One region of the uncultured Pelagibacterium sp. genome, then DNA from elsewhere that is predicted to be linked to it. Evidence: predicted binding sites of a transcription regulator. Region 1 holds the regulator's gene; the other holds the start of a gene.
The links. The regulator HrcA, encoded in region 1, represses chaperone genes, less so after heat shock. The targets are predictions, from matches to a motif close to GTTAGCACTCNCNNNNNGNGAGTGCTAAC.
Positions count from the first base shown of each region.

Region 2: groES (co-chaperone GroES) is a predicted target of HrcA. The motif match lies at 8,668-8,696, and genes of this name have one in related genera.

Region 1 is NZ_CAXAXY010000082.1:2,037-12,096, reverse strand. It holds gene grpE (nucleotide exchange factor GrpE) at 1-482, opposite strand, end outside; gene hrcA (heat-inducible transcriptional repressor HrcA) at 596-1,684, opposite strand; gene rph (ribonuclease PH) at 1,917-2,636, shown strand; gene rdgB (RdgB/HAM1 family non-canonical purine NTP pyrophosphatase) at 2,633-3,265, shown strand; gene hemW (radical SAM family heme chaperone HemW) at 3,262-4,413, shown strand; gene AACZ55_RS12520 (penicillin-binding protein activator) at 4,410-5,651, opposite strand; gene rsmI (16S rRNA (cytidine(1402)-2'-O)-methyltransferase) at 5,786-6,670, shown strand; gene AACZ55_RS12510 (YraN family protein) at 6,639-7,025, shown strand; gene gshB (glutathione synthase) at 7,049-7,990, shown strand; gene AACZ55_RS12500 (MarC family protein) at 8,062-8,697, shown strand; gene AACZ55_RS12495 (GH25 family lysozyme) at 8,720-9,559, opposite strand; gene AACZ55_RS12490 (response regulator) at 9,718-10,060, opposite strand, start outside.
Region 2 is NZ_CAXAXY010000081.1:386-11,527, forward strand. It holds gene AACZ55_RS12420 (bifunctional riboflavin kinase/FAD synthetase) at 158-1,153, opposite strand; gene AACZ55_RS12425 (50S ribosomal protein L11 methyltransferase) at 1,262-1,933, opposite strand; gene AACZ55_RS12430 (TIGR01459 family HAD-type hydrolase) at 2,031-2,894, opposite strand; gene AACZ55_RS12435 (EAL domain-containing protein) at 3,035-4,258, opposite strand; gene AACZ55_RS12440 (sigma-54 dependent transcriptional regulator) at 4,421-5,833, shown strand; gene AACZ55_RS12445 (glycosyltransferase family 39 protein) at 5,862-7,391, opposite strand; gene AACZ55_RS12450 (glycosyltransferase family 2 protein) at 7,396-8,508, opposite strand; gene groES (co-chaperone GroES) at 8,742-9,032, shown strand; gene groL (chaperonin GroEL) at 9,111-10,754, shown strand; gene AACZ55_RS12465 (TSUP family transporter) at 11,019-11,142, opposite strand, start outside.

The DNA.
Region 1 (10,060 bases):
TCGGGCACCGAGGCATCGGGCACCTCAAACATGGCCTGATGGCGGTGGGGATCGAACTTTTCGCCCTCCGCCACGATCGGTGTCACGCCGTTCTTTTGCAAGAGCCGCTGCATTTCGCGCTCGGTCATCTCGATCCCCTCGATCAGGGATTTGAGTGTCCCGTCGGCGTTTTCCCGCAATTCGGCGGGAATGACCATAAGGGCACGCGAGAGATTGTCGGTGGCCACCAGCATGTCGCGGGCAAACCCGGCAATGGCATAAGAGCGCGTGTCGGAAACTTCACGCTCGGTGCGCTTGCGCAGATTGTCCATTTCAGCGGCGGTGCGCAGCACCTGGTCACGCAGCTGGTCCTTTTCGGCCTCGAGCTGGGCAATGCGCTCTTCAGCCGTCGGCTCGGTGGAAACCGCTTCGGCCTCTTCGGCGTCGGGGCGCGGATCGATGTCGTCGTTCGGCTCTGGCGTCGTGTTGTCGTCGCTCATCATTGCTCTTTCAACGATTGGGGAAATTAAGCTTGGCTGCCATATCGGCCAAGGGCGGAAATTTTTCAAGCCTCGTGGCAAAAAGCCGACAAATCAAAGCTCGAGCCTGACAGGCCCTAAAGCTCGCCCTTTCGCGAAATCAGCTTTGAAACCACATGCGCCGTGTAATCGACTACCGGGACGATGCGCGCATAATTGAGCCGTGTCGGCCCGATAACCCCCAGCACCCCCACAACCTTGTCATTGGCGTCCTTGTAGGGCGAAAGCACGACCGACGAGCCCGAGAGCGAAAACAGCTTGTTTTCCGAACCGATAAAGATGCGCACCCCCTGGGCGGTTTCCGCATCGTTCAACAGATCGATCAACCCCTGCTTGGTTTCGATCTCGTCGAACAATTGGCGCACCCGGGCCAGATCGTCGGACGCCATCGTGTCATCGATCAGGTTGGCCCGGCCCCGCACGATCAGCGTCGGAGCGGACGTATCGGCCTCGATCATCGAGGCGAGCCCGGAATCCACAAGCCGTTGCGCGATGGCATCGAGTTCGGCGCGCTGGTTTTCCGATTGCTGGCGGATCGAATCGCGCGCCTGCTGCAGCGTCTTGCCCACGATATGATGGGCGAGAAAATTGGACGCCTGGGTCAGGGCGCTCGCCGTCAGCCCCGGCGGCAGGGCGATGATGCGGTTTTCGACCTGTCCGTCTTCTCCCACAAGAATGGCCATGGCCCGCTCAGGATCGAGCCGGACGAATTCGACATGCTTGAGCACCATGTCGGCCTTTGCGGCAATGACCATGCCCGCGCCGTGCGAAAGGCCTGAAAGCAGGGCGCTCGCTTCGTTGAGCAGGTCCTCGACCCGTCCCGACCGGCTTCCACCCGAAACGGTGCGCGAGATCTGGTCGCGCTCGGTTTCGTCCACGGCCCCCACTTCGAGCATGGCGTCGACGAAAAACCGCAACCCCTCCTGGGTGGGAGCCCGCCCCGCCGAAGTGTGCGGCGCGGCAATCAGGCCCAGCTCCTCGAGATCGGCCATCACATTGCGCACCGAGGCCGGGGAAAGCTGCATGTCGAGCATCTTGGAAATGGCCCGCGACCCGATGGGTTCGCCGGTTTCCAGATAACGCTCGACCAGCCGCCGGAAGATGTCCTGACTGCGTGTCGAAAGTGCCTCTAAAAATTCTGACGAATTTATCGTGTTTCTGTCCATATTCACCATTCCGGAGCGCGGTCAGAAAAAGTTGCAGGTTTTTTCGGTTCGACCGCGCGACCCACTCAAGATGCCATGCCGGGGCGCGGCAAGCTGTCTTTGTTTCGATTGCCATTAACTAAGTAGGAGAAAACCAGGGTACCGCCAAGTGAGGCGCGCTTGTTCCGGCCTTCTCGAACGGTTAAGAGGCTGGTAACCATATCAGCCAACAGACACCGGGAAGACAGTTTTTATGCGGCCAAGCGGACGGGCAAGCGATCAGATGCGCGATGTAACGATTGAACGGGGCGTCGCGCCGCAGGCGGAGGGCTCGTGCCTCGTTGCATTCGGGCGCACCCGCGTTCTGTGCACCGCCAGCGTCGAGACCTCGCTTCCGCCCTGGCGGCGCGGACAGGGTCTTGGTTGGGTGACGGCCGAATACGGCATGCTGCCCCGTGCCACCGGCTCGCGCACCCGCCGCGAGGCGACCGCGGGCAAACAATCGGGCCGCACCCAGGAGATCCAGCGTCTGATCGGGCGCTCCCTGCGTGCCGTTGTCGACATGCAGGCTTTGGGCGAAAACCAGATCGTTCTCGACTGCGACGTGCTTGAAGCCGATGGCGGCACGCGCACAGCGTCGATCACCGGCGCCTTTGTTGCACTCTCGGAAGCGGTCTTCTGGATGAAGGAACGCTCGCTGTTGAAGGGCGATCCGATCCGCGACCATGTGGCTGCCGTCTCGTGCGGTGTCTATCGCGGCACCCCGGTGCTTGATCTCGATTATCTCGAAGACAGCGAGGCCGATACCGACGCCAATTTCGTTCTGACCGGCTCGGGCAAGTTCGTCGAAATCCAGGGGACGGCCGAAGCCGAGCCCTTTTCCACCCAGGAGCTGGCCGAACTGATCGGGCTTGCCCAGAAAGGCATCGCCGAACTGGTCGAACTCCAGCGCGCCGTGTTGGGGGCGTCATGACCATCAGGCTCAAGCGCGGCGACCGGCTGGTTCTGGCCACCCACAACAAGGGCAAGCTGGTCGAATTTCAGGACATGCTGAAAGACTTCGGCCTCGATATCGTCTCGGCCGGCGATCTGGGCCTGCCTGAGCCTGAAGAAACCGGCACCACATTCATCGAGAATGCGCGCCTCAAAGCCCATGCAGCCGCGAAAGCCACAGGCGAGATCGCCCTTTCCGACGATTCGGGCATTTCGGTCGACGCGCTCGACGGCCAGCCCGGGGTTTACACCGCCGACTGGGCCGGTGTGCCGCGCAATTTCACCAACGCCATGCAAAAGGTGCAGGATCTGCTCGTCGAAAAGGGCGCGACCGAGCCCGATCAACGCACGGCCCAGTTCAATGCCGTCCTCTGCCTCGCCCTACCCGACGGTACCGACATGATTTTCGAGGGGCTGGCGCCCGGCACGCTGGTCTGGCCGCCCGTCGGGGATTCGGGGCACGGCTATGACCCCATGTTCAAGCCCGATGGATATGAGAAAACGTTCGGCCAGATGAGCGCCGAGGAAAAACATTCCTGGGCCCCTGGCAAGGAAGGCCTGTCCCATCGCGCCCGCGCCTTTGCCAAATTCGTGAAGGACGTGCTTTGAGCGCCAATAATGCATTCGGGATCTATATCCATTGGCCGTTCTGCGCGGCCAAATGTCCCTATTGCGACTTCAATTCCCATGTTCACCACGGCAAGTTCGACGAAGACAGCTTCGTTAGCGCTTATGTTAAAGAGATCGAGACCACCGCGCGGCGGGCGCCCGAGCGGCTGGTCGAATCGATATTTTTCGGCGGCGGCACGCCTTCGCTGATGAAGCCGGCTTCGGTCGGCACAATTCTTGATGCCATCGCTAAAAATTGGCAGGTCGCCGACACGGTCGAAATCACCCTAGAAGCCAACCCCACCTCGGTCGAAGCCGAGCGCTTCCGCGGGTATCGCGCCGCCGGGGTCAATCGCGTGTCTTTGGGCGTACAATCGCTGCGCCCCGAGCCGCTGGCCCGCCTGGGGCGGCTGCATTCGGTCGAGGATGCGGTGGCCGCCGTGCGGCTGGCGCAATCGATCTTCGATCGCTCGAGCTTTGATATCATCTATGCCCGCCCCGACCAGACGCTGGGCCAGTGGGAAGACGAGCTCACCGAGGCCCTGGCGCTCTCGGAAGGCCATCTTTCGCTCTACCAGCTCACCATCGAATCGGGCACGCGCTATTTCGACCTGTTCAACGCCGGCAAACTGAAAATGCCGTCTGAAGACCTTTCCGCCGACATGTTCGAAATGACCCAGGACTTGACGGCGTCCTACGGTCTGCCCGCCTATGAGATTTCCAACCACGCCCGCCCCGGTCAGGAAAGCCGGCATAACCTGATCTATTGGCGCTATGGCGAATATGCCGGCATCGGCCCGGGCGCCCATGGCCGGCTGATCATGGGCGGCGCCCGCCACGCCACGGCGGCGGAAAAAATGCCGTTCAAATGGTGGGAAAAGGTCATCGAGACCGGCGATGGGCTGGTCACCGACGATACCCTGACCTGGGACGAGGAAGGCGACGAATATCTCGTCATGGGCCTGAGATTGCGTGAAGGCATCGATCCGGCCCGCTATCAGGCCCTCGCCCGCCGCGCGCTCACCGCCACCCAGATCGATTTCCTCAAATCCATCGGCTTCATCGAAACCCTTCCCAATGGCCGCCTGCGGGTGACCGACAAGGGCTGGCCGGTGCTCGATGCGGTGGTGGCCGATCTGGCCGCCTAGCGAAATTCCGCCGCCGGCGGAATGCCCGCATCAATGCTCGCTCCGCCGCTCGAAGCCAGCGGCAGGCCGCCCAGCCGGGCTGCGTCGATGGTGACGGCGCCTTGCGCGCCCACTTGCCGCATGACCAGCCCATATTCTCCGCGCCCGTCGAAATGGAGCCGGAACGGCCCGTCGCGCCCCGTGAACCCTGCTGGTGAAACCAGACCGGTCCCGTAAGGTGGCATTGCAAGGCTCAGGCTGGGCGTGTTGGCAAGCAGCACCGCCGAATAGGCCAGGGTCGTCAACTGATGCGGCTCGCCGCCGAACCGCGAACGATAGATCGGCGTCAGCGCCTCAAGCCCCGCCGGATCGATTGCCGGATAGACAGCGCCGGCCAGAAAGGGCTGGTTGAGAATGGCTGCGTCACCCTCCCAGTCTGCCGATCCCACGATCAGCACCCGCTCACGCGGCAGCCGGGCCGCATCGAGCAATATGCCGAAACTGGGCGCCGTGGCGCGATCGGGAATATAGAGCGTATCGACCAGGTTGGAGCGCATGGCCGGGGCGAGACGTTCGACGGCGGTTCGGGCCCGTGCTTCGCCATCGAACATTTCAATCGCAACGATCTGCATGCCGGCTTCTCCTGCCGCCAGTCGCAGAGCGTCGGCCTGAGCGTTGCCCAGTGGGGTATCGGGAATGATCGCGGCAATCGTGTTGCGGCCCTGTGCCCGTGCGTAGGTGAGGGCCCGCATGATCTCGGCTTCGGGCAATACGCTAAGCAGATAGACCCCATCGGTGGCCACGCTCGCAGTGGAGGAAAACCCGATCAGCGGGGTGTCGTAGGATTTGGCGATCGCGCCCGCCAGCCCGACGGCATCGGCGGTCAACGGACCCAGAATCAGTTCGGCCCCCTCGGCCAGCGCCTGCTGGGTCGCGGTGCGCGCCGTTTCCGGGCCGGGGCCTGAATCCTTGACCACAACATGAATGTGCTGGCCTCCGGTCCGGACGGTTTCGTCCATGGCCAGCCGCGCGCCATTGAGCATGGCCCGCCCGACCGCTCCCGTGTTGCCCGAAAGCGGCAGGATCAGTGCCACCCGCACAGGCCCGGTGCCGATGATTTCACCCTGCGCCGGCGCCAGCACCGGCCCGGCTGGAGCGGTGGGCTGGGCAAGGCCCGGGGCCGTCATGCCCGTCTGGCCCGTCGAGCAGGCGGCAACCGCCAACAATAGGACAACGCTCAACAGTGCCCGTGTCCACATGTGCTGCAACCCCACTCCCTTTCCCTGTGCCCCGCCGTAGATCCTGTCTCTGATTCGCGCCGGACAGAACCACCGCCCGCCTCGACAAACCCCCTTGCGATGGTAAAAGAAGGGCGTCAATCCAAGGGGCAAGCGTGAGCCAGGACAAATCCTACCAGATATCGGGCCACCGCGTCTTCGTTCAAAGCCCGGCGCCCGGCCTCTATCCGGTGGCCACCCCGATCGGCAATCTGCGCGACATCACTCTGCGCGCCCTCGATATACTGGCCGGAGCCGATCTCGTCTTATGCGAGGATACCCGTCATTCGGCCCGGCTGTTCGATGCCTATGGCATAAAAACCCCCCGCACCGCTCTGCACGAGCACAATGAACGCGCCCGCATCGATTCGATCCTCGATCAGATCGGCCAAGGCAGGGCAATCGCCTTGATCTCGGACGCCGGAACCCCCTTGTTGTCCGATCCGGGCTTTCCCTTGGTCCGCGCGGCGCGCGAAGCCGGCATCGATATCTTTCCCGTGCCCGGCCCTTCGGCTCTTTTGGCTGCGCTCACCGGCGCGGGCCTGCCTACCGATTCCTTTGCGTTCTTCGGTTTTCTGCCTTCCAAGACCGGCCAGCGCACCAATGCGCTCTCCCCGCTCATCGCTCGCCCTGAAACGCTGGTGTTTTACGAATCGCCCCGCCGCCTCGGTGCGGCGCTGGCTGACATGGCCCAAGCCCTTGGCCCCGAGAGGCAGGCGGTCGTGGCGCTCGAACTCACCAAGCGCTTCGAGCGCTTCGAAACCGGCACTTTGTCCGATCTGGCCGAAACCTTTGCCGAAGAGACCAAGGGCGAAGCCGTAATCCTGGTTGCCGGCTCGGACGGAACAGCACCACAGGCGGGTGGCGATTGGGAAGCGGCGCTGGACGAAGCGATGGCCCAGATGCCGCTACGCGCCGCCGTCGATCTGATCTCCGTCCAGTTCGGTCTCAAACGCAAACAGGTTTACGATGCCGCCCTCGCCCTCAAGGCCAAAGCCTGATCCGCGCCGCCGGGCCGAGCGCGCCGGGCGGTCGGCGGAAACGCTTGCGGGCTGGCTGCTGCGTCTCAAGCTCTACAGTATCGTTGCCACGCGCTACAAAACCCCGGTCGGCGAAATCGATATCGTTGCCAGAAGGGGCCGCACCGTGGTTTTCATCGAGGTCAAGCAGCGCTCCGGCAATGCCCTCGCCCGCGACCAGGCGCTCGCTTCGGTCAACACCGCCCGCATCGTGCGCTGCGCCGAATGGTTTCAGTCGTCGCACCCCGCCTATCAAACCTATGATTTCCGTTTCGACGTGATAACGCTTGCACCGGGACGCTGGCCGCACCATCTGGTCAATGCCTTTACCGCCTGACGCTTTTCTTTGAGGATCTTTTCATGTCCCTTTCCGTCGCCGTACAGATGGACCCCATCGACGCCATCAACCCGCCTGGCGATTCCAGCTTTGCTCTGATGCTCGAGGCACAGGCGCGCGGTCATACGCTGTCTTATTATACGCCCTCCACCCTCGCCCAGCGCGGCAGCACGGTGACGGCGCGCGTGCACAGGGTCAAAGTCGACGACAGGGAAAAGGGCCTCCACTTCAAGCTCGAAGACTGGCGGAAAACCGATCTGACCACGTTCGACGTGATCCTGCTGCGCCAGGACCCGCCCTTCGACATGAACTATATAACCACCACCCACATGCTCGAGCTGGTGCATCCCGAGACCTTGGTGGTCAATCACCCCAAAGAGGTGCGCAATGCGCCCGAAAAAATCCTCGTTACCAGCTTCCCCGAGCTGATGCCCGATACGCTGATCACGCGCGATGAAACCGAGATCCGCGATTTCCGCAAAGAATTCGGCGACATCATTTTAAAGCCGCTGTTCGGCAATGGCGGCGCCGGCGTGTTCCGCATCCGCGAGGGCGATGAGAACCTCGGCTCGCTGCTGGAAATGTTCAACGCGAGCTTCCGCGAACCCTTCATGATCCAGCGCTATCTTCCCGATGTGCGCAAGGGCGACAAACGCATCATTCTGGTCGATGGCAAGCCGGTGGCCGGTCTCAACCGCATCCCCGCCGAGGGCGAGTCGCGATCCAACATGCATGTGGGGGGGCGGCCCGAGCTTTCGGAGCTCACGGCGCGCGAGCACGAGATCTGCGAGATCATCGGCCCCGAACTCAAAAAGCGCGACCTGATCTTTGTCGGCATCGACGTGATCGGCGGCTATCTGACCGAAATCAACGTGACCTCCCCCACCGGCATCCGCGAGGTCAAGCGCTTCGGCGGTCCCGACATCGCGGTCATGGTCTGGGACGCCATCGAAAGCCGCCGGTAGTCAAGCGCTTCGGCCCCCGGTATGGTCGACGCTGATTCACGTGGAACAGCGGCACATTGGGGGCCGGGACGATGTCGGGCAATTTTCTCGTGGCGTTTGCCACTTTCTTTGCGACGATCGGCGTTGCCGACATCGCCTTCATCTTCGCCGGACTGACGCGCAACAATACCGCCAGACAGCGCTTCGTCTTCGCCTCGCGCGGCGTTCTGATCGCCACCGGCATCCTGCTGTTCTTTGCCTTTGCCGGTAACGCCATCCTCGAAATCTTCGGCATCACCCTGCCGGCCCTGCGGGTGGCCGGCGGCATCCTGCTGCTTTTGATCGCGATCGACATGGTGTTTGCCCGCCATTCGGGCGCCACCGGCACCACGTCCGAAGAAGAGGCAGAAGGGATGTCGCGGACCGATATTTCGGTCTTTCCCCTTGCCATGCCGCTTCTGGCCGGGGCCGGCTCAATTTCGGCCGTGATCCTTTTGACCACCGGTGCCAACACCGATCTCGAATTCTGGATCGTGATCGCCGCGCTTGTCGCGACTCTCGCCCTCGCCTGGCTGGCACTTCTTATCGCCATTCCCATTCAGCGCATTCTGGGCCTCACCGGCATGTCCGTGGTTTCCCGTGTCGTCGGGATTCTTCTGACTGCATTGGCCGTCCAATTCGTTTTCGACGGCATCAGCAGCAGCGGGATTCTGGGCGGATCGGGCTGATTCGGAGCGTTTCCAGAAAAAACTATTTGAGCGGCGCGCACCGGCCCTGACCCGCGAGGCGCATATAGGTGCGGGGGTCGCACCCGGTCAAAAAGAACTGAATCCAGTCGCTTTCCGACCCAAACCAGGCATTGCGGTCCACTTCCGTGCGGATGCCCGGCACCGTTCCGGTCTGTGTGTACTGCCAGAAAGTAAAGGGGCGGTTCGAATAGCGCTCATGGGGCTCGGCGGCCACCGAACGCAGCCACATCGGGTTATCGATCTGGACCCCTTCAAGCACGTCGCGGTGGAAATTGATGTCGGTATAGATCACCGGCACCTTGCCCGTATGGGCCTCCATGCCGGCCAGAAGAACGCGCACCTTGTCGAGCACTTCTTCGCGGGTCAGGTCGTGCTTGCACGACGAGCCATTGTTCCACTCGAGATCGAGCACCGGCGGCAGCGCGTCGGCTTCGGCCGGAACATTGGCGGCAAACCAGGCAACCTGTTCGGAGGCCGGACGGCACCAGTAGATGAAATGATACGCCCCGCGTGGAATGCCGGCAGCCCGGGCCCGATCCCAATTGGTGCGGAAATTGGGGTCGAGATAGTCCCCGCCATCGGTGGCCTTGATATAGGCAAAGCGCGTTCCCGCCTGCGCCACGGCCCGCCAGTCGATATTGCCCTGGTGGCGCGATACATCGATGCCGTGGATGGGCAGCGAATGGGCGCGCGCCACGCCCGGATGGGGCTTGTTGTCGCCCTTGGCGGGATAGTAATTGGCCCCGCAGGCGGCCAGCACCCCGACGAGGGCGAGACCGGCCGCAAGCGGCAGGATCGTCTTGGTCAGCTTGGGCGAGCGGAAAAAACGCGGCAGGGGCATGGAGCGGAAAACTCGGCAATTTGGGAAAATCTATCTCAAATTGTATTGACCCAATTCTCCTTAACGCTCCCCTCACAAGCCTGGTTAACAAAACCGAAAGCCCCGGAAGCGTGGCCTCCGGGGCACAGATTTTTCTATCCGGCCATGCAGCCTGTGGATCAGGCGGCCAGTGCCCGTGCTTGGGAAATGACCGCGCTGGTGTCGTAGGGTTTGGCAATGAAACTGTCGGCGATATCGGCACGCGGGGCAGCGCGGCCCGACGTCACCAGCACCGGAATGTGTGGCCAGCGTTCCTTGACAGCGTTGGCCAGATCGAACCCGCTGAGCGCACCGGCCAATTCGACATCGGTAAACACCAGCCCGATCGAACCGCGCGTCTCGAGCAGTTCGAGAGCCTGTTCGGCGTCGGGCACCTCGATCACGGAAAATCCGGCATCGACCATGGCCAGCGTGATATCGAGACGAACCAGAGGCTCGTCTTCGACGACAAGGATGAGCGGG
Region 2 (11,142 bases), on a different contig from region 1:
AAATCTTCAGTCATGAGATCGGGACCGCTTTTAACAGCGGTGGCGGAGGATTGCCAATGGGTTTGGCGGCAGGGTGCGGGGCGATCACGGACTCTGAGTGTACTGGATCCCGGCTCGGGGCCAGGATGACAAGTGAGAGTGCTGCAACCAACGAGATTTAGCCGAAAGACCCATCGACAAAGCCCAGGGCGGCGTCCAGCTCGGAGAGCGGGCGGGCCTGGGCGGTGATAATTCGCGCCGTCGCCGTGTCCTTGTCCATCTGTTCTATAAGCGGGGCGAGACCATCAAACGTCATCTGGCCCCGGATGAAGCCGAGCAAGGCGATGTCGAGGGTCTTGCCATAGATGGTGCGATCGAAATCGAAAATGAAGGTCTCAAACGGCGGCCGGGCGTTGTCAAACATCGGCTTGCCATAGGCAGCGACGCCATCGAATATTTCGCCATCGAGCCGTATTTTGACGGCATAGACGCCCTGCGCCAGACCGAAGGTCTGGGGCACGGCCATGTTGGCGGTCGGGTAGCCCAGTTCACGGCCGCGCTTGTCGCCTTCGATGACCGTTCCGGAAAAGAAGTGGTGATAGCCCAGAAGATTGTTGGCGGTTTCGACATCGCCGCCGGCAAGCGCATCGCGGACGCGCGAGGACGATACGGGCTCGGTGCCATCATCGAGCATGGCGCAGATCTCGACCGAAAAGCCGTGCTCTTCGCCCTGCGCGACAAGGAAATCGGGCGTACCCGCCCTGCCCTTGCCGAAATGGAAATCGGCGCCAACGACAACCCCGGAGACCTCGAGCGCTTCGAGCAGGTAGCGTGCGACGAAATCGCTTGCCTCGACGGATGCCAGATCGCGGGAAAATTCCATGACGGCCACGGCATCAAAGCCCAGCGCCTCGATAAGAGCGGCTTTCTGATCGGCATGGGTCAGCCGATACAGAAAGGGCTGCGGCGCGAAGACGTCGCGCGGGTGCGGCTCGAAGGTCAGGACCAGCGCCGGCACGCCCTTTTTTTCCGCCATGGCACGGGCGGCGGCGAAGACCTTCTGATGGCCGCGATGGCAACCATCGAAATTGCCAATGGCCACCACACCACCCTTAAGAGCGGATGGGACGGCGGAAAGGCCATCGAGTCGGGCGAAATTTTTGCCTGCGGTCATATTGGTCTGGATCGTTTCGTCGCGCTTTTTTGACGGAAGAGTTGGGTGAGGCCACGCAAAGTCGGGCGGAAACTGCCTCTTTGTGGGTGCGATTGCAAGAGCGCAGGTTCAGGCCCTTGCGCCAATATAGCGCCAGACCTGCGCGGGGCGCGGTTCTGCCGTCGCGGGTTCGCCAAAATCGACCAGCGGATAGGAGCCGAGGGCCTGCATGCGATCGCGCGGCAGATGCTCGCGGCCGATGTCTCCGACATAGATCCGGCAATGTGCGGAAAGGCAGCGGTCGAGAAAGGCCACGACGCGTCCGGCCAGCGTGCTTTCGTAAAAAAGATCGCCGACCAGGACGATTTCGGCCTCGGGTACGGGGCCATCGAGGAGATCGGCGTGTTGGGTCTGGACCGTTACCGAATTGAGGGCGGCGTTGAGCGCAACGGCGGCGATGGCATTTGCATCGGTATCGCAGGCCATGATCCTGTCGGCCCCGCTCAGGGCTGCCGCGATGGCGAGAAGGCCCGAGCCTGTGCCCAGATCGAGGACGGTACGACCCGCGACGATATCGGGATTGGCCATGATGTGGCGGGCCAAAACCAGCCCACCGGGCCAAAACCATGCCCAATAGGGCGGCACGCCGTCGCGCGCCAGCGTCCAGACCCCGCTCTGGGGGACGGCAAGGTGAAGCCGGATATCGGGAAGCCCCGGCACCGGAGCGACGGGCAGTCTATCCTTGATAAAGCCACGCGCGTCTATATCCAGGGTCTGCCGCTCTTCTTGGAATCGCGCCATGCTCTAGACCTTATGTTGTCGCGCTTCCGAACCGGAAAAGTGGAACCCATCCCCGATCGAGTCGAGGACAGGCTTTTTCCTGGAAGCCCTCCGGGCGCTACCAGACCAGCCGGGGCATGAAGCCGACCATGTTGGCGCGGGAGACCGAGACGAAATCGGCGACCCTTCGGGCCGGAGGATCGTTGAAGGCATCGAGTTCGGCGGCGTGGATCGAGCCGGTGATGAACAAGAGATCGATGCCGAACTGGGCGGCGCCCATCGCGTCGGTGCGCACGGAATCGCCGATGGCCAGAATCTGGCTTTTCTCGAAGCGCTGACCGGCGGCCTCGTCGGCCAAAGCCTTGGTCTGCTCATAGATGGGGTTATAGGGCTTGCCGGCCATCATCACCCGGCCGCCGATGTCCTCATAGGCATCGGCCAGCGCGCCACCGCAATAAACTATACGATCCCCCTCCTCGACCACCTTGTCGGGGTTGGCGCAGATCAGGGGCAGATTGCGGGCCTTCCAGATGGTCATGCGGTCCGCATAATCGGCGGGGGTGTCGTCATCGGTATCGAGATCGGTGACGGCGACGGCGGTCGCTTCCTCATCGGAGCCGAAGGTGAGATCGAGGCCTTCGAACAAGACATCATCGACTGCAGGGCCGACCCGGGCGACGGTGCGGCCGCGCCAGTTCTCAAGCAGGGTGCGGGTGGCATCGCCCGAGGACACAAGCGCGTCATAGGCATCGCGCGGGATATTCATGGCGTCGAGCTGGGCGATGATCGAGGCGCCGGGCCGGGGCGCATTGGTGATGAGCACGACGCGGCCACCGCCGGCGCGGAATTGGCTGAGCGCCTCGACGGCACCCCAGTGCGGGGTGACGCCATTGTGCAGCACGCCCCAGACGTCGGACAGCACAGCGCCATAGCGTGTGGCGAGGCTGGAAAGACCGGGAGTGGGGCCGGTGAGAGCGGGCATGGGTTTCCTTGGCTCAAGTCTTTTGTTCGGTCGCGCTTCCGAACCGAATAAGTGGTGTCCACTTATCCTGGAAGCGCTCGGGTGTTCGGTCGCGCTTCCGAACCGGATAAGCGGTGTCCACTTATCCTGGAAGCGCTCTGTTATCGCGCCGCAGCCTGGCGCAGATCGTCATCGCCATCGTCGCGCAGATCGGGCCGCAGGGGTCCGGTTTCGCCCATCACGGGGCCTTGCGCAAGCTTTATGCCATCATCGAGCAGGGCAAGGATCTCGCTCTCGCTCTCAAGGTCGGTGACGACGAGATTGATGCCGAAGCGCTTAATATAGTCATTGATGTCGGATGAATGGAAATCGGTGAGCGCGGCGGGTGTCTTGAGGAAGGTGTGGGCGCTGGTTTCGATGTAGCGCACCCCTTTTTCGGCAAGGCCACCAAAATCGAGGCGCAGCGTCGTCGCGTTGCGCAGGGCGACGAACACGCCCTGTTGCACGAGGGTTGCCAGACCATCCGATTGGGGGCGCGACAGGCCGGTCCATTCCTCGTAATCGAGGGCAAAGACGATATCGGAATTGACGGCGCGGTTGGCGGCAAGAAGGCTCAAGGTCTGATCGAGCGCCGGCTTGTCGCCCAGGCTTGCAGGGGAAACATCGACGAGCAGGCGGACGGGATCGCCGCTCAAACGCGCCCGGCGGACGATGCGGATGGCCTCCTCGGCGCAGAGCCGGTCGATGCGGCGCAAAACGACGGTGCCCTCGCCGGTGGGGACGGGCATGTATTGGGGCGGATCGACAAGCTGGCGGCCATCGATCTGCAGGCGCGGCACCATGTCGAAAGCGTGAATTTTGCGCTGGGGGAGCGTGAGGATGGGGCGGGCGTGGTGGATCAGCCGGCCCTCGTCGAGGGCGCGCTTGACGTCATCGAGGGCAATGGTGGGCACGCGGCGGGGTTCGGGGCCCGAGCCTGTAGCACGGTCGTCCTTGAGGGCCGGTGCGGAGGCAGCCTGAGCGGTTTCGAGATCGGATACCGCTTCGGCCACCTGACGGACCACGGTGCCCAGAACGCTCATGTCGGCTTCGATCACGTCGAGGCGCGAGCCGAGCTCGAGATCGACAAGGGCGTTGACGCGCTGGCTGAGAACCTGGCCGGCCTTGGCGTCGGTGGCGAGAAGGCGCCCCATTTCCTCAACGCCCTGTTCGAGGCGACGGAAGGCGCGGCGGCGGGCATTGCGCTCCTCGAGCATGGCGCCGCCCAGCATGATGACAAGCGCCAGCAGCCCGGCTTCAATGGGGGTGAAGCCGAGGGCAAAATAGGCCGCTGCGCCAAAGGCGACGCCGCAAACCCCGATAAAGATCAGCACCAGATTTTGCACCCGGCTCCATGCCCCCTGCGGGAATCAAATTCGGCTTTCATTTAAAGGTTTACCACTCCCTCTGGCGACTAAAAAGCGGGGGGTGCCAACCCTTTGTTTACCCTAATGGATTGATAATGGCTCATCGAGTTCAGCCTTCATCTGGCAAGGAGTAGCCGCCTGATGCGTGATGGAACCCCGTCGGACGCAGATGTGAATCTGTTGCTGATCGAGCGCTCGCCCGAGAGAGCGCGTGCGACCATGTCCGCCATTTTTGGCCAATGGGGCCACGGGATCACGCTCGTCCACTGTTCGAGCGGTCCGCAGGCGCTGCGCAGCCTCAAGACGGAACGTTTCGATGTCATTTTGGCGGAAACCGAGAGCCTGGACGGGTTTGCGGGCGATGAGGAAGCCGCGTTCGGTGCGCTGGCAAATGCGTCCGATGGGGCGCTCATCATCGCGCTGTCCGATGGCGGATCGGTTTCGCTTGCGGTGGCGGCCATGCGGGCGGGAGCCCATGACTATCTGCCATTGCCGGTCTCGGGGCCGGTTCTGGCCTCCCGGCTGGGCGAGTTGGGCCAGCGCCACGGCAAGGCGCGGGCCATGGTGTGCGACACACTGGCCGAACAGCGCCCCGACTTTGAAGGATTTGTGGGGACAACGCCGCAGATGCAGGCGATTTACGACCAGATCCAGCGGATTGCGCCCTCGGCGGCCCCGGTGTTCATCACCGGAGAAAGCGGGACGGGCAAGGAAGTGACGGCCGAAGCGCTGCACAAGCGCAGCCCGCGCGCCAAAAAGCGGTTCATTGCCATCAATGCCGGCGCGATTCCGCGCGAATTGATGGAGTCCGAGGTGTTCGGGGCGGTCAAGGGCTCGTATACGGGCGCCCATGAGGACCGCAAGGGCGCCATCGAGATGGCCGATGGCGGTACGTTGTTTCTCGACGAAGTCGGGGAAATGGACCTCGCCCTGCAGTCCAAGCTCCTGCGGTTCTTGCAGACCGGGACAATTACGCGGGTGGGAGAATCGGTGTCCCGGCCGGTCGATGTGCGGGTGATCTGCGCGACCAACCGCAATCCGATGCAACTGGTCAGCGAAAAGAAATTCCGCGAAGATCTGTTCTATCGCCTGCATGTGCTGCCCATCCACCTGCCACCCCTGCGGCAAAGGCCGGGCGATATCATGCCGCTGGCGCAGAGCTTTCTTGCGACATTCTCCAAGGAAGAAGGCAAGGGTTTTGCCGGATTTGCTCCCGATGTCGCCAATCTGTTCGTGGCGCGCGAATGGCCGGGCAATGTGCGCCAGCTGCAAAATCTGGTGCGCCGGATCGTCGTGATGTTCGATGGCGGCATGGTGACGGCTCAGATGGCGCTGGCGGCCGATATCGAATCGCGCGATGCCTTTGAGGTTGCCGTGCTCTCGAATGGATCGGTGCCCGATATCCTGCCCATGTGGCAGCAGGAGCAAAAGATCATCGAGGACGCGCTTGGCGCATTCGGCGGCAACATCGCCCGCGCCGCCGCGGCGCTGGAGATCAGCCCCTCGACGATCTATCGCAAGCGGCTGGGCTGGGAGCGGGCGGGAGCGGCGTAGCAGCTTACAACGCGAGCGGCGGTCTTTCTTACCGGGGTCTGTACCCCTGAGCGTAATAGAGCTGGATATTGCCCAACTCTATTACACCATTGCGCTCAATGGATATGGTTCCGAGATGTTCGATGCTCTCAAAGCTGTCCGAATGGGCGTTGGGCACGCGATCGGCGTTGGGGGTCTGGGCAACGACATAGGCGTTCCAGCCGGTGTGGGCCTGCCTGTCGAAATTGAATTCGAGATTGCGGGGATCGCTGCCGAAACAGGCCAATGGCAAGCGGCCCGAGACCTGCGTGTCGATGTAGCCGCAATCGATCCAGTTGGTGCCGGCGACGAACAGTTCGCCCTGCCCGAAGGCGCCAAGGTCATCGAGCGCCTCGCCCAGTTCGGTCCATGGCAGTTGCAGTGCCGTCGGGTCTTCCCAATCGCCCGGGAACACGGCGCGAGCCCATCCGGTTGCCGCGTGGGACACGAGCAGCGAAAGAATGACCAGCGTGGCGATGGCCGAGCCGAACAGCCAGGCGCAGACGGCCTTGCCGTCCCGATCGGCTGCCCAGGCGCCCATGAGCATGAACAGCATCAGATAGCCCGGTGCCTGCCAATGGAAATGGAACTGGGTGTCTGACCACAGCGCAACGATTGTGAAAAAGATGACGACGGGCCAGCCGATATAGGCAAAGAGCGCCGCCGCCCCCGGCTCGGCGCCCGAGGGAAACTGTCCGCGAGCCCCCGCGCCCAGGGCGCGAACGCCGACATAGAGCGCGGGCAGCGCCAGCCAGGGAACCATGTAAAGGAGCTGCCCCCAGATCATGCGGATCAATCCGTCCCAGCGCAAACCGGATTCGGCCAGCGCCCTGCCCCCCTGGAAGCCGAAGGACACCCAATCGTTCTGCGCGTTCCAGACCAGGACGGGCGAGAAGATGGCCAGAGCGATCAGCAGAGCCAGCCATGGCGCGCGATGGGTGAGCCAGCGGCGCTGGGTGGAATTGGCGAGAATGAACAGGCCCGTGCCGGCCACGAGGAAGACCGCGTGATATTTCGAAAGAAATGTCAGCCCGAGAAATAACCCGGCAAGGCTCCAGTAGAGAAACGGCCGCTGGGCGCCCTTGCCGAAGAATATCTCGATCAGAACGCGGATCGTTGCGAGCCAGAACAAGACCATGGGGGCATCGGGCTGTGTCCATGAGCCGACGGAGAGCGAAAACAGCACGCAGGCATTGACGATCAGTGCTGCAAAAAAGCCGCCGAGCGGGGAATGGATGCGCCGGACAATGTCAAAGACCAGCCAGGTCGAGACGGCGAACATCACGATGAAAGGCAGCCGGATGATCAGCAGGTTGTCCGATCCGGTCAATTGCAGCGTTGCCCAGATGGTCCAGAGCGAGACAGGCGGCTGGTCGAAATAGCTCAGGTGAAACTGGCGGGCCGAGGCAAGATAATAGGCCTCTCCCGTGCCCCAGCCGACCACCGCGCCACCGATCATGCGCAGGACCAGAGTGACGGCGATGAGGATCAGAGTGGCCTGAGCGGGCGAGAAAGGGCCGATGCGATCACGCAAGGTCATGGGTTCACCGCCAGGTAAAAATGCGGGTGACCGCGTAGTTGAAGACCACGCTCATCACCGCGCCGGCCACCCCGGCGACGATGAAATTGGCCATGTGGGTTTCAAACAGCACGCTGGCCACCGAGACATTGGCGAGCGTGCCGAAGCTGCAGACCAGATAGAAACTGAGCAGCCCGGTCCAGAAGCGAGAGCCCGTCAGTTTCTTGTCGGCGTAGGTCAATTCGTTGTTGAGCAGGTAGTTGGTGGTCATGGCCACCAGCGTTGCCGCCAACTGGCTGTTGGCGAAGTTGAAGTCGAGAACTTCGAAGACAAATGTCAGCACCGAAAGATGCACCACAACGCCCGACGCGCCAACCAGCGAAAACAGAAGAAAGCTGGTGGGCAGGATGCCACGGGAAATCTGCGACACGATGAGCCCGAGAAACTGGGCGACGACCAGGGCGCTCATCTTGCTTTCGCCGGCAAAACGCGGGCGGAAGGTGTAGGGCACCTCGGTGATCGTCAGCTTGCGCCCCAGTTGGCGGTTGCCCGTGGCGATGATGTCGAGCAGGATCTTAAAGCCTTCGCGCGACAGGCGCGGGACGATTTCATTGAACAGCGACCGGCGCAGCAGGAAAAAGCCGCTCATCGGATCGGACAGGGCCTTGCCGGTGAGAATGCCCGAAAGCCGGGTTGCCAGTTCGGACCCCTTCTGACGGCTGGCGGAAAAACCATCCTGGGAACTGCCCTCCCCCGTGTAGCGTGAGCCAACGACAATGTCGGCCCCGGCGCGGGCCTGGTCGAGCATCTGGGTCAGAATCGTTTCGTCGTGCTGATGGTCGGCATCGATCACGGCCACAAATTCTGCCGCCGAGGATGCCATGCCTTCGATGCAGGCCGATGACAGGCCGCGCCGACCGATACGGTGAATACATCTGACATGGGGCTTTTGCGCTGCGATCTGCTTGGCCAGATCGGCGGTGCCGTCCGGGCTGTTGTCATCGACGATGATGACTTCAAAGCTGATGCCTGCCAGCGCCGCCTCGAGCTTTTCGATGAGCGGGGCAATGTTGTCGCGTTCATTGAAGGTGGGGACGATGACCGACAGGGTCGGCGGAATCCAATCTCGTGCGGACATATTTTCCAATTCTGTCATCGTCTCGTCTTTTTATGTCCGCATGAACGGCTGGCATGCAAATCGCGCAACGGCATAACAAGCCCCTGTCCGCGATGCAAAATTTTTTGCGTGCGGCATTCTTGACTCCCGCACCCCCCTCTCCTATCTGCACCATATGCTGCTAGCACTCCCGACGTTAGAGTGCTAATAGCGGAGGAAATTGCATCTCAACTTCACGTTCCAAAGGAGCGACTATGAGCTTCCGTCCCCTGCATGACCGCGTTGTGGTCCGCCGCGTCGACAGCGAATCCAAGACCGCTGGCGGCATCATCATTCCAGACACCGCCAAGGAAAAACCCTCCGAGGGCGTTATCGTTTCCGTCGGCGCCGGAGCCCGCGACGACAATGGCAAGGTCGTTCCGCTCGACGTCAAGGAAGGCGACCGCGTCTTGTTTGGCAAGTGGAGCGGCACCGAAGTCAAGGTTGGCGGCGAAGACCTGCTGATCATGAAAGAGTCCGACATCATGGGCGTGATCGAAGGTTAATCCGGACGCGCTTCCGGTTGGAAGCGCCCCCAAAACCTTCGGATGCCCTTTTTCATTTTTTGCAAGGAGCAGAATTAAATGGCTGCCAAAGAAGTCAAATTCTCGACCGAAGCCCGCGACAAGATGCTGCGCGGCGTCAACATCCTGGCCAATGCGGTCAAGGTGACGCTCGGTCCCAAGGGCCGCAACGTGGTCATCGAAAAGTCGTTCGGCGCACCGCGCATCACCAAGGACGGCGTGACCGTTGCCAAGGAAATCGAACTCGAAGACAAGTTCGAAAACATGGGCGCCCAGATGTTGCGCACCGTGGCCTCCAAGACCAATGACATCGCCGGCGACGGCACCACGACTTCGACCGTTCTGGCTCAGTCGATCGTCAACGAAGGCGTCAAGGCCGTCGCTGCCGGCATGAACCCGATGGATCTCAAGCGCGGCATCGACCTGGCCGTGACCGAAGTGATCTCGAACCTGGCCTCGAAAGCCGTCAAGATCTCCAACACCAGCGAAGTCGCCCAGGTCGGCACGATCTCGGCCAATGGCGAAAAGGCCATCGGCGACATGATCGCCAACGCCATGCAGAAGGTCGGCAACGAGGGTGTCATCACCGTCGAGGAAGCCAAGACCGCAGAAACCGAACTCGATGTCGTCGAAGGCATGCAGTTCGACCGCGGTTACCTTTCGCCCTATTTCGTGACCAACACCGAAAAGATGGTCGCTCAGCTCGACGATCCGCTCATCCTGCTGCACGAAAAGAAGCTTTCGAACCTGCAGGCTCTGCTGCCCGTTCTCGAAAGCGTGGTTCAGTCCAACCGTCCGCTGCTCATCATTGCAGAAGACGTTGAAGGCGAAGCGCTTGCCACTCTCGTGGTCAACCGCCTGCGTGGCGGTCTCAAGGTCGCTGCCGTCAAGGCACCGGGCTTCGGCGATCGCCGCAAGGCCATGCTCGAAGACATCGCCATCCTGACCGGTGGCCAGGTGATTTCCGAAGACCTCGGCATCAAGCTCGAGAACGTGACCACCGACATGCTGGGCACCGCCAAGCGCGTCGAGATCACCAAGGAAAACACCACCATCGTCGATGGTTCGGGCTCCAAGGACGACATCGAAGGCCGTGTCAACCAGATCAAGGCGCAGATCGAAGAAACCTCGTCCGATTACGACAAGGAAAAGCTTCAGGAACGTCTGGCCAAGCTGGCCGGTGGCGTTGCCGTGATCAAGGTCGGCGGTTCGACCGAAGTTGAAGTGAAAGAACGCAAGGACCGCGTCGACGACGCGCTCAATGCAACCCGCGCTGCGGTTGAAGAAGGCATCGTTGCCGGTGGTGGCGTTGCGCTGCTGCGGGCCTCGAACGCGCTCACCGTCAAGGGTGCCAATGCCGACCAGCAGGCCGGTATCGCCATCGTCAAGCGCGCGCTGCAGGAACCGATCCGTCAGATCGCCAACAATGCGGGCAGTGAAGGTTCGGTCGTTGTGGGCAAGATCCTCGACAATGCGTCCGACACCTTCGGCTATGACGCCCAGACGGGTGAATATGGCGACATGATCCAGATGGGCATCATCGATCCCGTCAAGGTCGTGCGCACCGCTGTTGAAGACGCTGCCTCGGTTGCCGGCCTTCTGGTCACCACCGAAGCGATGATCGCCGAGCTTCCAAAGGACGACGCACCCGCCATGCCCGGCGGCGGTGGCGGCATGGGCGGCATGGGCGGCATGGATTTCTAAGGAATCCATTTCGCTCACGGGCCGTACCGCATTCGGCCCGAAGCGCTAAAACCGCGCTGGGCCGAATGCTGGCCCTGCGCGGGCGCGGCCAACGATGGCCGGGCGCTCTTTGCGCCTTAAAGAAAAAGAATTGGGACCTCTCCAGGGTCTCGAACGGGAAGGGCAGTGCTTCGGCGCTGCCCTTTTCGTTTGGAACTTCCCGTTCGCTTTTTGCCTGGCACGGCTTTGTCGGCGCCTGCAAAGCAGGCTTGCACACCGTACGACTCAGGGGAAAAAGAGCAGCTTTATTGCGAGGATGATCGAGACGACGATCACCAGGGGGCGGATGATTTTGGCGCCGTAGCGGATGCCGGTGACGGCGCCGAGGTAGCCGCCGAGGATCTGGCCT